Linked DNA regions of Bdellovibrio bacteriovorus str. Tiberius. The protein of the gene in region 1 binds, or shares a complex with, the protein of each later gene. Links are inferred from orthologs where the notes say so. Each region holds a gene or a part of one and is shown in the gene's direction. Other genes may lie near its edges. The genes, in order: mfd and uvrA.

Region 1 (6,965 bases):
GGATCGCTGTCAGATAGTACTTAACAGAAATCTTTGTCTCCTTTTTCTCAATACCAGGAATACCGCACTCGTAAGGCTCGTACTTCACAGGGTTGTATACCGGTTTTGTCCCAGTAATATTGGCAGCAAGCCAAACTAAAAAGGCTCCAAAAAGAGCAATGAAAATGACGATGAATATGACTCCACCGAGTGGCACTAGTCCCTCCAAAGTTGTCGTTATTATTTGGATTTCAATTAGTTATATATGTGTCGTCAGTGAAAACCAAGAAATATGAATGGAAACAAGGCGATAAGCGTGGCAAGATGAGCCCACCAAATGAAAGCCGAAAGCACTCACACAAGACTCGAATCCATCCTGGAAAGAGCCTTTGAAACAACTCGCGGAAAGATTCAAGTCACCGGGGCGGCGTCTCCGCTGGCACTTGCTTACTTTTTGTCGCAGACTTACTCTAAAAAAATCAACGGCTTGCCGCATCTTGTTGTGACTGGCAGTCATCGTGAAGCGGTGACCTTGCAAGCCTTGCTGGAGTTCTTCGACCCGAGTCGTCATAGTCATATTCTGCCCGCTTTCGATGTTTCACCCTACTCCGGACTCTATCCCAACACCCAAGTCGTCGCAGACCGGGTTCGCTTCCTGGCAAAAGCTCAAGTCGCCAAAGCCGGAGAAATCTTCATATCCTCAGTTGACGCGCTGATGCAGAAAACCCTTCCGATGAAGATCCTGAAGGATCACTCCAAAACCGTTCGCGCCGGAGATGAGCTTCCCGAGAACCTTTCGGACTATTTCTCGTCCTTAGGTTACACCGCGGCTCCGATGGTTGAAGACAAGGGTCAGTTTGCGGTTCGCGGTGGTATCGTGGACATCTATCCACCCACCGAAAATCAACCCGTGCGCATGGATCTGTTCGGCGATCAGGTGGAAAGCCTTCGTCATTTCAGTGTGGCGGATCAAAGAAGCTCGGACGAAATTCAATCCTTTGTTCTGACTCCGGCCCGCGAAGTTCTTTATCGCGACGAAACCCATGAAAGACTTTTGCAACGGGTGCGCGCCTCGCTTGAGGACCGCAAGGTGGACAAGGCTGAAGCCGAAGAAACCCTGCGATCTCTGGTGCTAAAGAATGCCTTTCCGGGCATTGAATTCCTGCTTCCTTATTTCTATGGCGAACTTGCCACGCCGGCCGATCATTTCCCGGGCGCTTTGAATCTGTGGTTCCTGGATCCGGTGGAGATCTCGCGCTGTGCGGATGAAATGTGGGGGGAACTAAAAGCCGATCACCGCACCAGCGACGCTCACGTGATCCGCCCTGAGCTTGAAGACATCTACGTGAACTTTGAAACTTTGGCCTATCCGCTGAACTCGCGTCAGGTGTATTTTTCTTCCCTGGAATATTTCGACGAAGAAAACTCGGATGATTCCCGGGTTGAGTATCGTACGGCAATGACTCAGGATTTTACAAACCTGGCATTAGCCAACGCGGTCGGCACCGAACCGTGGTTGCAGGCTGCGGCCAACAAACTTCATCGCTGGCGTGATGAGGGTTATCGCATCTTTGTCAGCACCAAAAATCAGTCCCATATCGACCGGTTGTCTTTGGTGTTTGAAAAGCTGGAGCTAAAAGCCGTTCGCACCAGCAGCGATGAATACCGCTGGGATTCGTGGCTGCAGGAACAGGATCGTGAACAAAACATCGTTCACATCGTGCCCCGTTACCTGGCTGAGAGCCTGCGCCTGGAGGAAGAAAAGATCATCTTCCTGCGCGATGAGGACTTCTATGGTAAAAAACAGCGCTCTAAAGAATCCAGTGGCGCCCAGGATTTCCAAAAGCAGGCCAAGCGTCTTTCCTTCGGTGATTTGAAACCGGGTGATCTGGTTGTTCACACCAAGCACGGGATCGGCCAGTACGAAGGCCTGAAGATCATGAATATCAGCGGCGTCGAATCTGAATACATTCAGGTCGGCTATAAGGATAAAGACAAACTTTATCTGCCCGTGTACCGCGTAGGTCAGCTGCAAAAGTTCTCGGGTGCTGGCACCAGCATCCTGGACAAACTGGGCGGCACAGCCTGGGAAAAAACCAAAGCCAAGGTCAAATCCCATGTGCGCGACATCGCCGCGGACTTGCTGGCTCTTTATGCCAAGCGCGCAGAAATGCACCGCCCGGCTTTTGTGATCAAAGAAGATGAAGTGCTGATGTTTGATAACGGCTTCCCTTACGAGGAAACCGACGATCAGCTTCGCGCCATCAATGACATCCGCAAAGATTTAAAATCCACGAAGCCCATGGATCGTCTGGTTTGCGGTGATGTGGGCTTTGGTAAAACCGAAGTCGCAATGAGGGCCGCCTTCTTTGCCATTCAAGCCCGCAAACAAGTGGCGGTGCTGGCGCCGACGACTGTGTTGACCTTCCAGCACTTTGAAACCTTCAAAAAACGCTTCGAAGGCTGGCCCGTGGACATCCGCGTGCTGAATCGTTTCGTGACTCCCGCCGAAGTGAAAAAGACTTTGCAGGATTTGAAAGACGGAAAAGTTGATTTGATCGTCGGCACCCACAAATTGCTGGGGTCATCGATTGCTTACAAGGATTTAGGTCTTTTGATTATCGACGAAGAACAAAAGTTCGGCGTCACACATAAAGAGAAAATCAAAAAAATCAAAACCAGCGTCGACACCCTGACACTGTCAGCAACGCCGATTCCGCGCACCCTGAACATGGCGCTAGTCGGGATTCGCGATTTAAGTTTAATCAACACCGCGCCGGTGGATCGTCTGCCGACCCGCACCTTTGTGACAAAGTTTGATGCCGAAACCATCCGCAAAGCCGTGACGGCTGAAATTTCCCGCGGTGGTCAGGTGTATTTTATCCATAACCGCATTGAATCCATCTATGGCCTGGTGGATGAACTTCGCCAGATCGTACCGGAAGCGCGCATTCGTGTGGCCCACGGACAGATGGAAGAACACGAGCTTGAAAAAGCGATGCTGGCTTTCTTCCATCACGAAATTGATGTTTTGGTGTGTACGGCGATTGTGGAATCCGGCATGGACGTGCCGCGCGCAAACACCATGTTCATCGATACGGCGCACTTGTTTGGTCTTTCCCAGCTTTATCAGCTGCGCGGACGCGTGGGCCGATCCAAGACACGTGCTTACTGCTATTTGATGATGCCAAGAAATCACAAGCTCGATAAAGAGCAGCAAGAGCGTCTGAAAATCATTCAGGAAAACACCGCCCTTGGCAGCGGCATCAAGATTGCCCAGTACGATCTGGAACTTCGCGGTTCCGGAAACATCCTGGGTGAAGAACAATCCGGTCACGTGAACTCGGTCGGTTATGAGATGTACATGGATCTTCTGAATGAAGCCCTGGCAGAAGCCAAGGGTGAATCGGTTGAAGACATGGATCTGGATCCGGAACTGAATTTGAAAATTCCGGCGCTTATTCCGGATGCTTACATCAAGGACATCCGCATTCGTCTGGGTTACTACAAAGCGCTTGCCGACATCACTTCCAACGAAGAACTAGATCGCATCGAAGAAGAGCTGCGGGATCAGTTTGGACCGATCCCGGAACAAACCGTGAACTTGATGGGCCTTATGCTGATTCGTCGTCAGTGTAAAGAGCTGGGCGTTCGTGATATCAGTGCCGGATTGAAATCCATCTCTTTGATCTTCACCGAAAAAACCAAACTGAGCCCTGAAAAAGTGATTCAGCTGGCGATCCGTGAAAGCAAAAAGTATTCACTGACTCCGGACAACCGCCTGAACATCAAAATGAGCACCATCACCTGGTCTGCGGTTCACGAAGAAATCGATACCCTGCTTCGTCTCATCTAAAGATTTCCGTGTTTCAAAGTGAGACTACTTAAGACGGCGTCATAATACTCCGATAAGTTTTCATATGAAATACCGACTTCTGTACGTATCTTTTCTGGTAATTTCCTTTGCCATACTTAGTACAGGCTGCAGTCTTGATGCCGATCTCTTTTCAAAAGACTTAGCAAGTATCGACGACAATACCCACAATAACTTTTTGGCTTCCAAGCTTTCCGCTGGCGCCAACCACACGTGCCAGCTTAAGGCGGATGGATCTGTCTGGTGCTGGGGCCGCAATGTCTGGGGCGAACTTGGAAATGGCACCAACACCGACAGCACCGCTCCCGTCAGCGTTCTTGATCCCGGTGTTCACTACGACAGCATTTCGGTCACCGATAATTTCGCCTGCGGTCTGACATCGCAAGGCGCCGTTCGTTGCTGGGGAAGCAATTCCAGCGGTCAGCTGGGCAATGGGGTCTTGGATTCCAACATCCCCTTGCAGGTGCAAGGATTGGAATCCGGCGTGATCTCTGTTTCCACCTCGGGGGAACGATGGGGAAATTATGGCTACGCGTGCGCCCTGCTCGCAGATAAAACAGTGAAATGCTGGGGATATCACCCTGCAAATATTGGCAACGGCACGAATTCCAGCGCAACACCCGTGACAGTCGCTGGCCTGACGGGCGCAGTGCAAATTTCCACGGGTCGTGGTCACACTTGCGCCCTGCTGGAATCCAAAAATGCGGTCTGCTGGGGCGGCAACGCCGGGGGACAGTTGGGCGATGGCACCGGAATGGATTCAGCAATTCCGGTGCAAGTCAGCGGACTGACCAATGTTAAAAAAATTCTGGCAGCCTCTGCATCCTGGTTAAACGGTGGTTTTAGCTGTGCGCTGATGGAAAACGGCACCGTGAAGTGCTGGGGGATTAATAGCAATGGAACTCTTGGAAACAACAACAACGCCGTCACTCATTCGCTCAGCCCCGTGGATGTATTTGGTCTGACGGATATCGAAGACTTGGCGATCGCTTACGGAAATGATTCCAATGGCAACGGCACGGCGTGCGCCATTCATCAAAGCGGACAGGTTTCTTGCTGGGGATCAAACTCCAGCGGCATGGTGGGTGACGGCACTTACAATCCAACGTTCATCCCACTGCAGGTGAATAATCTTATCAGTCGCCAAACCGCCGTCGCTCTGGGCGAAGGCGGCGACAACGGATGCGGTCACACGTGCGCGCTAAATGATCTGGGAAATTTCAAATGTTGGGGTGCGAATGGGTCCGGTCAGCTGGGTGATGGAACCACCACCGACCGTCTGGCACCCTGATTAGAATTCTAAACGAAGACCACCACCGAACAGGAAGTCCGTCGTGGTGTCTGGATCATCAGGGGCTTCCGTCTTCGCGTACTGAGTCGCATAGACATCAATAAAGGTGTTCTCAAGTCCCCAACTAAACGTGCTTTGCTTCGCCGTTTCGTAATCGATCCAATCCAGTTGAATCAGCATTCCCACGGTGTAGTTGTAACCCATCTGAGTCGTGGCCGAGAAAGAATCCGTCGCGCTTTTTTCAGAAAATCCCATCTGCCAAACATTGATACCCACATAAGGCGCAACGTACGGTTCATTCATCAGCATGTCTGCCGTGAATTTGAAACCAATTCCGTACTTGGTGATTTCCAAACTGCGGTCACTGTTTCCGTCCACTTTACCGACGCCATATAAAGCGCCTGCGGCTAAAGAGCCCAGCATGAAATTGTATTTATAGTCCAAACCCAGCTGAATCAGATTCACCGTGTCCGAACCAAAAACGGCTTTGTAGGATTGACCGTCCAAAGTGGAAATGAAGTTTTTAAATTCGATCGCCTCATAATCAAACGACACATAGGTTCCGTGAGTTTCGCGTCGGACTTTATAGTCCGCCAGATTATCCTGACGGATCTGCACTTCCACCAGCGGCAGATGTTCCAGGGCCGGGCTTGGAGTGGGTTCGGCGTATCTTTGCACCGGAGCTTCAATCACCGCCGGCTCTTCAGGAACTGGAACGGCCTCTTCGGTTTCAGCGGTGGAGGTTTCTTCAGATGTTGTTGTGGATTCTTCAGCGAACGGATCAGAATCTTCATCCACATCGGTGGTTTCCACAGGGGAAAGATCATCGAAATCGGCCGGAGCTTGTTGCTGCTGTTGAATTTCGACATCATCGGCAGCTTCCACTTCCTGCTCGATATCTTGAGCATAGGCAGAAAAGCCCACCATCAAGGTCAGCAGAATACATACTTTTGATTTAAGACTTTGGTGCAATTTCATGCTGTCTCTCAAATCTCGTCTGGCCTCGTAGGGGCCAAGTGATAGTCTGAATCTTATGAACAAGTATATCAGGGGAATCCTTAGGAATTTTAGTTTTTGTCTGCTGATTCTTGTTTTTCCCCACCTTGTACTAGCTTCTGGTCCTTCGGCTGACAAGCTGTCAAAAGTCATCGATTTCAAGATCAAACAAATGAGTCCTGAAGAAAAAGTCGGACAGCTTTTCATCGTCGGCTTTCCCCATAAAAACGTCGCTCCGGATCTGGAATCCTTTATCGCGAAATACAAACCCGGATCATTCCTGCTATTTAAACGCAATATGATTTCAGCCCCGCAGATTCGGGAGCTGAATCTGGCGCTTTATAAAGCAAGCTACAAACATTCTAAACTTCCACCACTGATTGCCATCGATCAGGAAGGTGGATCGGTATCCCGCCTGCCGATCACGCCCGCTCCGCCGAATGCATTGGCCCTGGGGCAGACCCAGTCCCCTCTTTTGGCGGAAGAGATGGGCTATCAAACAGGACTATTCCTGCGTGAAGTGGGCTTCAACATGAATCTTGCGCCCGTGCTGGATGTGGTGGACCCCTATTCGACAAGCTTCATTGGTGTCAGATCCTTTGGCTCGGATCCGGAGCTGGTGCGCGACATCGGTGTCGCCTATTCAAAAGGTCTTCTTAAAGCGCGCGTGATCCCCACGGCGAAACACTTCCCGGGCACCGGCAGTCTGAATCAGGATCCGCATCTGACAGTCGTAAAAAACAGCGCGACTTTGGAAGAAATGAAAAGGCGCGATTTGATTCCTTTCATAGGTTATTCAAAAATCGGCGCCAATATTGCGGTGAT
Region 2 (6,126 bases), 1.5 Mb from region 1 along the record:
GTAACGTCAAGTTTGTCATGCCTCCGGGGACGCGGGGGAAAATTGAAGAAACAAAACAGTTTGGTTCAGGTAATTATGGCCTGAAGGTGGAAGTGCTTTCCGGCAAGCATAAGGGAGAGAAGGTTTGGGTATACTACAAACCAGCAAATCCCGGGATGAAGCTTTTTGAAAATTCTGAGGCTGCTGGCGAAGCTTTGGCATCTGCTGAAGTTGAAAAGTCCAAGTCGGTCGAGACTACACGCAAGACTGAGGCTTTGCGTGTTCCTGCGGCGGCTGAAAAGGCCGAAGAAAAACAGGCTGTTCAAGAGCTGAATCAGCAGATTCGTGATGCCAATAAAAAAGTTCAAGAGACCAAGCCTTGTGATGGCTGTGAAGTGGTCAAAGAACAAGCCCGCGATACGGTGCCGAATGATTCTGCGAAAGTTGTCAGCACTTTTGCGCCGAGGGCTTCTTCGGATGCGCCGGTGTTGCGTTCTCCGACTCGCACGGTGAATCCGTTTGGGATTCGTCCGACTCGTTGTCGCACCGTGGGTACTTATGACAGTTGTGTTTTTGAAGGGGACAGTTCCGAGGGGAAATTCAAACTTCGAAATATGGGTCCCAACAAAGTTGTTTCCAAGGGTGACTACCGCATTCGTGAATGGTCTTTCGAATACGAAGCAGGGGCTCGTCAGGATATTGGAATCAGTATCAGTGATTCTCCAAATTCGACGGTCAGTCACACGCAGGAAAGTTACATCATGCTGTTCCCGCGTAAAACCCTGCCGCATATTCGTGTGGAAGGAAATCGTCAGATCGTGACCCTGCCCACTGGGGAAACGGTGACCTACAATGCTCAAACCCGTGAAGTCATCGGGGGTGCCTTTTCTGAAGACGGTCCCATGACTGGCGGAGGCAAAATTCTGGCGCCTGCCAAGGTTTCTTACCGCGGTAACGGCGTCATGGTCCGGGTCGATCGTCGAGGTGAAGAACCACGTCTGCTGGCAAACGGCACGGCGACGGTGACCAAACAAGGCAAATCCTGCAAAGTCCCTGTGCGCGATCTGTGGCCGAATCAGGCTCAGAACTCTCCCGTGCACTTCAAATACTTCTCCGATTCGGATTTCGATACATATCTTAAAAGAAAATGCGGCTTCGGCCTTTAAGAGGTGCCTGGTTGTTTTTTCTGGCTAAGGCGCGTTTAACGCTGCATTGCCAGAAAAAACAACCAGGCACCTTTCCTTTTTACGAGGGGCGTTTTAGACTTTGGAGTTATGTCGCATGCTGAAGATGGAATCGTAGTTAAGGGTGCAAAAGAGCATAATCTGAAGAATGTCAGTGTGACTATTCCGCGCAATAAGATCACCGTATTTACGGGGTTGAGTGGCAGCGGGAAGTCGTCGCTGGCGTTTGATACCGTGTATGCTGAAGGTCAGCGTCGTTATGTGGAAAGTCTTTCTGCTTACGCGCGCAACTTCCTTGAACAGCTTAAAAAACCGGAAGTCGATTCCATCACCGGGCTTTCTCCGGCCATAGCGATTGACCAAAAATCTGTCAGCACCAATCCGCGCTCCACAGTGGGCACGGTGACCGAGATCTATGATTATCTTCGTTTGCTTTTTGCGAAGCTGGGGATTCCCGAGTGTCCGACTCACCACATTCCGGTCAGCAGCCAGACCCCGCAGCAGATCATTGAAGAGGTCTTTAAAAAAGGTGTCGGCACCAAGTTCTTTGTTCTGGCGCCGATGGCTTCCGGTAAAAAGGGTGAGTTCCTGGCGGAATTCCAACGCTGGGCTAAAAAAGGATTCGTGAAAGCCAAAGTCGACGGCAAGATGATTGAACTCGACAAGGCCACAAAACTTGCCAAGACCAAAACGCACGATATTGATCTGGTCGTGGATCAGTTGATTCTGAAGGATTCACTGAAGCTGCGCCTTTCTGAAAGCATCAATACGGCGCTTAGCATGGCCAACGGCCGCGTGATCATTGAAACCCTGGACGGCGAGCGCACGAACTATTCTTTGCACTCGGCGTGTCCAGAGTGTGGTTACAGTTTCCCCGAGATTGAACCTCGTTTGTTCAGTTTCAACAATCCGCGCGGGGCTTGCCCGACGTGCCATGGGTTGGGCACGATCGATCTGGAGGAAGAAGAGCAGTTCTCTGACGGCGAAGTCGGCGGCAAGAAACTGGATAAAGTCGTCTACAAATACAAAGGCAAAAAAACTTCGGACGATGAGGACGAAGAGGGCGAAGAGATGGTTCTGAACGACTGTCCGGATTGCCACGGCGCTCGTTTAAAAAATGAAGCTCTGAATATCCGTCTGGGTGGCAAAACCATTGCCGAGCTTTCCGACCTCGGTGCGATCGAACTGCGCGACTGGGTTGCCAAACTTCAATGGAAATCCAAAGATCAGCTGATTGCTGAAAAAATTGTAAAACAAATTCTGGCGCGTCTGGATTATCTGATTCGCGTGGGCACCGGGTATCTTTCGCTCAGTCGTCCTTCGCGCACCCTGTCCGGTGGCGAAGCCCAGCGCATTCGTCTGGCGACCCAAGTGGGATCATCCTTGATTGGCTGTCTGTATGTCATGGATGAACCAAGCATCGGCTTGCATCCGCGCGATCATCATAGACTTCTTGATATCATCGGCGAACTGAAAGAGCGTGGGAACACCATCTTGTTGGTCGAACACGACGAAGACACCATCCGTTATGCTGACTTCGTGGTCGATCTGGGACCTCGTGCCGGGGTTCTGGGTGGCGAGATGATGGCGCAAGGGACTCCGGATGAGCTGGCGGCCAACCCGAATTCTTTGACCGGAAAATATCTGAACGGTGAAATGCGCATTCCGATCCCGAAAGAACGCCGTAAAGGCAACGGGCAGGTTGTGCGTTTGACCGGAGCCACCGGGAACAACCTGCAAAACGTCGATCTGGAAATCCCACTGGGGACTTTCACCACCGTGACCGGAGTTTCGGGTTCTGGAAAAAGCACCCTGATCATCGATACACTTTACAAGATTTTAGCGCAGCACTTTTATAAGGCTTTGGCGCAACCTTCGCCTTACAAGAAAATTGAAGGCCTGGATAAGATCGACAAGGTCATCGATATCAATCAAAGACCGATCGGGCGCACACCGCGCTCGACACCGGCAACCTATGTCGGATTGTTCCCGATGATTAGGGATTTATTCGCGAATCTGCCGGATTCGAAACTGCGCGGTTACGAGCCGGGGCGTTTCAGTTTTAACGTCAAGGGTGGGCGCTGTGAAACCTGTATGGGCCACGGGCAGATCCGTATGGAGATGCACTTCTTAAGTGACGTCTTCGTGACCTGCGACACCTGTCAGGGCCGTCGTTACAACCGCGAGACTTTGAATATCAAGTACAAATCCAAATCCATCGCGGACGTTCTGGAAATGAGCGTGGGCGAGGCCTTGGAATTCTTCCGCAACCACACTCAGATTTACCGCAAGCTTGAAACCCTGCACCGGGTGGGGCTTGATTACATGACCCTGGGGCAAAGCTCGACAACCCTGTCGGGTGGTGAAGCCCAGCGCGTGAAGCTTTCCAAAGAGCTTTCCCGCCGTGGCACCGGTAAGACGCTTTACATTTTGGACGAACCGACCACGGGTTTGCATTTCGATGACGTCCGCAAACTGGTCGAACTGATTCAGGAACTGGCTGATCAAGGGAACACCGTGCTGGTCATTGAGCACAACATGGAAGTCGTCAAATCGTCGGACTATGTGATTGATCTGGGGCCGGACGGCGGCAAAGGTGGAGGTCAGATCGTGGCCGCCGGAACACCTGAAAAAGTGGCCAAGGTCACTGCCAGTGAAACGGGCAAATTCCTGAAGCCCTTATTAAAATAAAGCTTTAAAAAGACCCGGCTAAAACCGGGTCTTTTGACATCCTGTGTCCCCCGAAGCGGTCCTTGATTCTTTGGGCTGAATCGGTGAAATCTGTGGGAATGAAATACTTTACAGGTTCCTTTGTCTTTACCTTCTTTGGTTTGATCGCCTCGTACTTTGTGGGTCATTTTTATGGCGGCACAGTCGCGGCGGGTTTTCAGGCTTTGTTTATCGCTACGATTCTGGCGATTCTTGAAATCTCTTTGTCTTTCGATAATGCCATCGTGAATGCCGTGGTTTTGAAAGAGATGACTCCGGTTTGGCGTCATCGCTTCCTGACGTGGGGTATGTTGATCGCGGTCTTCGGGATGCGTTTGGTGTTCCCGTTGTTGATCGTGACCTTCATGGCTGACGTCAACCCTTGGGAAGCTCTGGTGATCGCGGCGACCAAGCCGGATGATTACGCCAAGATGATGCTGGATGCTCACTTGCAAGTGGCCGCCTTCGGTGGAAGCTTCCTGTTGATGGTGGCACTGAAGTACTTCTATGACGGCAGCAAAGATCTGCACTGGATCCCGTTCATCGAAAAGCCAACTCGCTACATCGGCAGCAAAGTGGAAGCGATCGAAGTGTGCTTGACCTTGATCATTCTGATCCTGATCACGCACTTCCTGAAAAGCCACGAGCAGCTTCCGTTCCTGATGGCCGGTATGGCGGGCCTGATCACTTATGTGATCGTGGATGGCATCGGTTCGTGGTTGGAAGCGTCTGATGATCAAATCAAAGACGTGCACAAAGCCAGCGCCGGTATGTTCCTGTATCTGGAAGTTCTGGATGCGTCCTTCAGCTTTGACGGTGTTGTGGGCGCGTTTGCGATCACGCACAATCTGTTCATTATCATGATCGGTCTAAGCATCGGGGCGTTCTTCGTGCGTAGCTTGACTATCATGTTCGTGGAAAAAGAAGCCCTGACCAAGTTCGCGTTCCTGGAGCACGGGGCCTTCTATGCGATTGGTTTGCTGGCGATGATCATGCTGGCGGATCCGTTCCTGCATATCCCAGAGTGGTTCACCGGTTTGAGCGGTGGGGTGATCATCCTGACATCCTTCATCTGGTCCCTGAAAAAGGGCGATGTTCAAGCTTCCCACTAAAAATAAAAAGCCTGCTTCAAAGAGCAGGCTTTTTTTAGGTCTTCGGGCTTTCGGTTTTGCTCGCGGTGTCCGTCAGGATCTGCAGAACCGAGGCAATCATAATTATCACCGCCCCCGAAATCTGGAACCAGCTCAGTCGCTCGCTTAAAATTATAAACCCGAAAAGCGCCGCAAACGGGGATTCCAGCAAAAACAGCATGCTTGCAGTGGAATCTGAAAGCACCTTCTGCGTGCGTATCTGCAGGTAAAAGGCGATGATGCTGGACCCAAGGCCCAGACACAGAATCCCCAGAAGCGGTTTTGTGTCTGAAAAATGCCAGCTGATTTGTTCCTGTGTGAACAGCAACGGAGTCAGTGCCAGCAGGCACCACGCCGACTGGAAATTGTTGAAACGAAACGCGTTGCCGACTTTGTTTGAAATCTTTCCGATATAGATAATATGAAAAGCCGCAAACACCGAACAGCCCAGCGTCCACAGGTCGCCCGAATTGATTCCGGAAAGATTGGCATCGACCAGAATGAAAGTTCCCAGTAAGGCCAGGGCGGTCAGTGCATAGTTCTTCCAGTTGCCGGAAGATTTAAAGAACCACGCATTGAACAGCGGCACCAAAATCACATACAGACTGGTCAGAAATCCGCTCTTGGTGGCGGTGGTGTATTTCAATCCGATGGTTTGCAAAAGCAGCATGCCGCCCAGAAGAAGGCCGGCGGGCAGGGCGCGAAAGATTTCCTCACGCAAGCTGGTGAAGTTCGGGCCTTTGATGATCAGGTATAAAAATTCGCCGATGACAGAGGCGATGACAAAGCGGAAGAACAGGGTCTCTACCGGAGTGAAGGCCTCCAGAGCCCAGACGGTGGCGACAAAGCCGAAGCCCCAAAGGACTCCGGCGAAGATCAGCTCCAGAGCCGCGCGATTTTTAGTCAAACGCCTCGGCCCAGATTTTTGTTTTATCAAAGCCGTCGACTTCCAGAAGCTGGTGTTTCACGTCTTTGATCATGCCGCCGTTACCGCAAAGGTAGAACGTCGTCGGAATGTTTTTGTAATCAAATTCAGAGATAAAGTTCTGAACATAGCCTTTTTTGCCTTTCCAGTCGTCTTGTGGACGGCTCAGGACAAATTCAAACTTGAAGTCAGGCAATGC

What was found.
Region 2: the proteins of mfd (region 1) and uvrA are in contact, whole or in part, in a crystal structure (PDB 4DFC), measured with the Escherichia coli proteins. The link is inferred for Bdellovibrio bacteriovorus str. Tiberius from one-to-one orthologs.

Annotation. Positions count from the first base shown.
Region 1 is NC_019567.1:3,964,764-3,971,728, forward strand. Bases 1-4,035 are described here. They hold mfd (transcription-repair coupling factor), read left to right. Parts: upstream 1-316; coding sequence 317-3,835; downstream 3,836-4,035. Other genes in these bases: BDT_RS18795 (NADH-quinone oxidoreductase subunit A), read right to left, coding at 1-88; BDT_RS18805 (RCC1 domain-containing protein), read left to right, coding at 3,900-4,035. Outside these bases: more of BDT_RS18805, read left to right, coding at 4,036-5,144; BDT_RS18810 (hypothetical protein), read right to left, coding at 5,145-6,122; BDT_RS18815 (glycoside hydrolase family 3 protein), read left to right, coding at 6,313-6,965. UniProt on the Escherichia coli protein: Couples transcription and DNA repair by recognizing RNA polymerase (RNAP) stalled at DNA lesions. Mediates ATP-dependent release of RNAP and its truncated transcript from the DNA, and recruitment of nucleotide excision repair machinery to the damaged site.
Region 2 is NC_019567.1:2,506,870-2,512,995, reverse strand. The notes cover bases 859-4,054. They hold uvrA (excinuclease ABC subunit UvrA), read left to right. Parts: upstream 859-1,253; coding sequence 1,254-3,854; downstream 3,855-4,054. Other genes in these bases: BDT_RS11960 (DUF475 domain-containing protein), read left to right, coding at 3,953-4,054; BDT_RS11970 (hypothetical protein), read left to right, coding at 859-1,145. In the rest of the region: more of BDT_RS11970, read left to right, coding at 1-858; more of BDT_RS11960, read left to right, coding at 4,055-4,984; BDT_RS11955 (DMT family transporter), read right to left, coding at 5,019-5,909; BDT_RS11950 (FAD-binding oxidoreductase), read right to left, coding at 5,902-6,126. UniProt on the Escherichia coli protein: The UvrABC repair system catalyzes the recognition and processing of DNA lesions. UvrA is an ATPase and a DNA-binding protein. A damage recognition complex composed of 2 UvrA and 2 UvrB subunits scans DNA for abnormalities.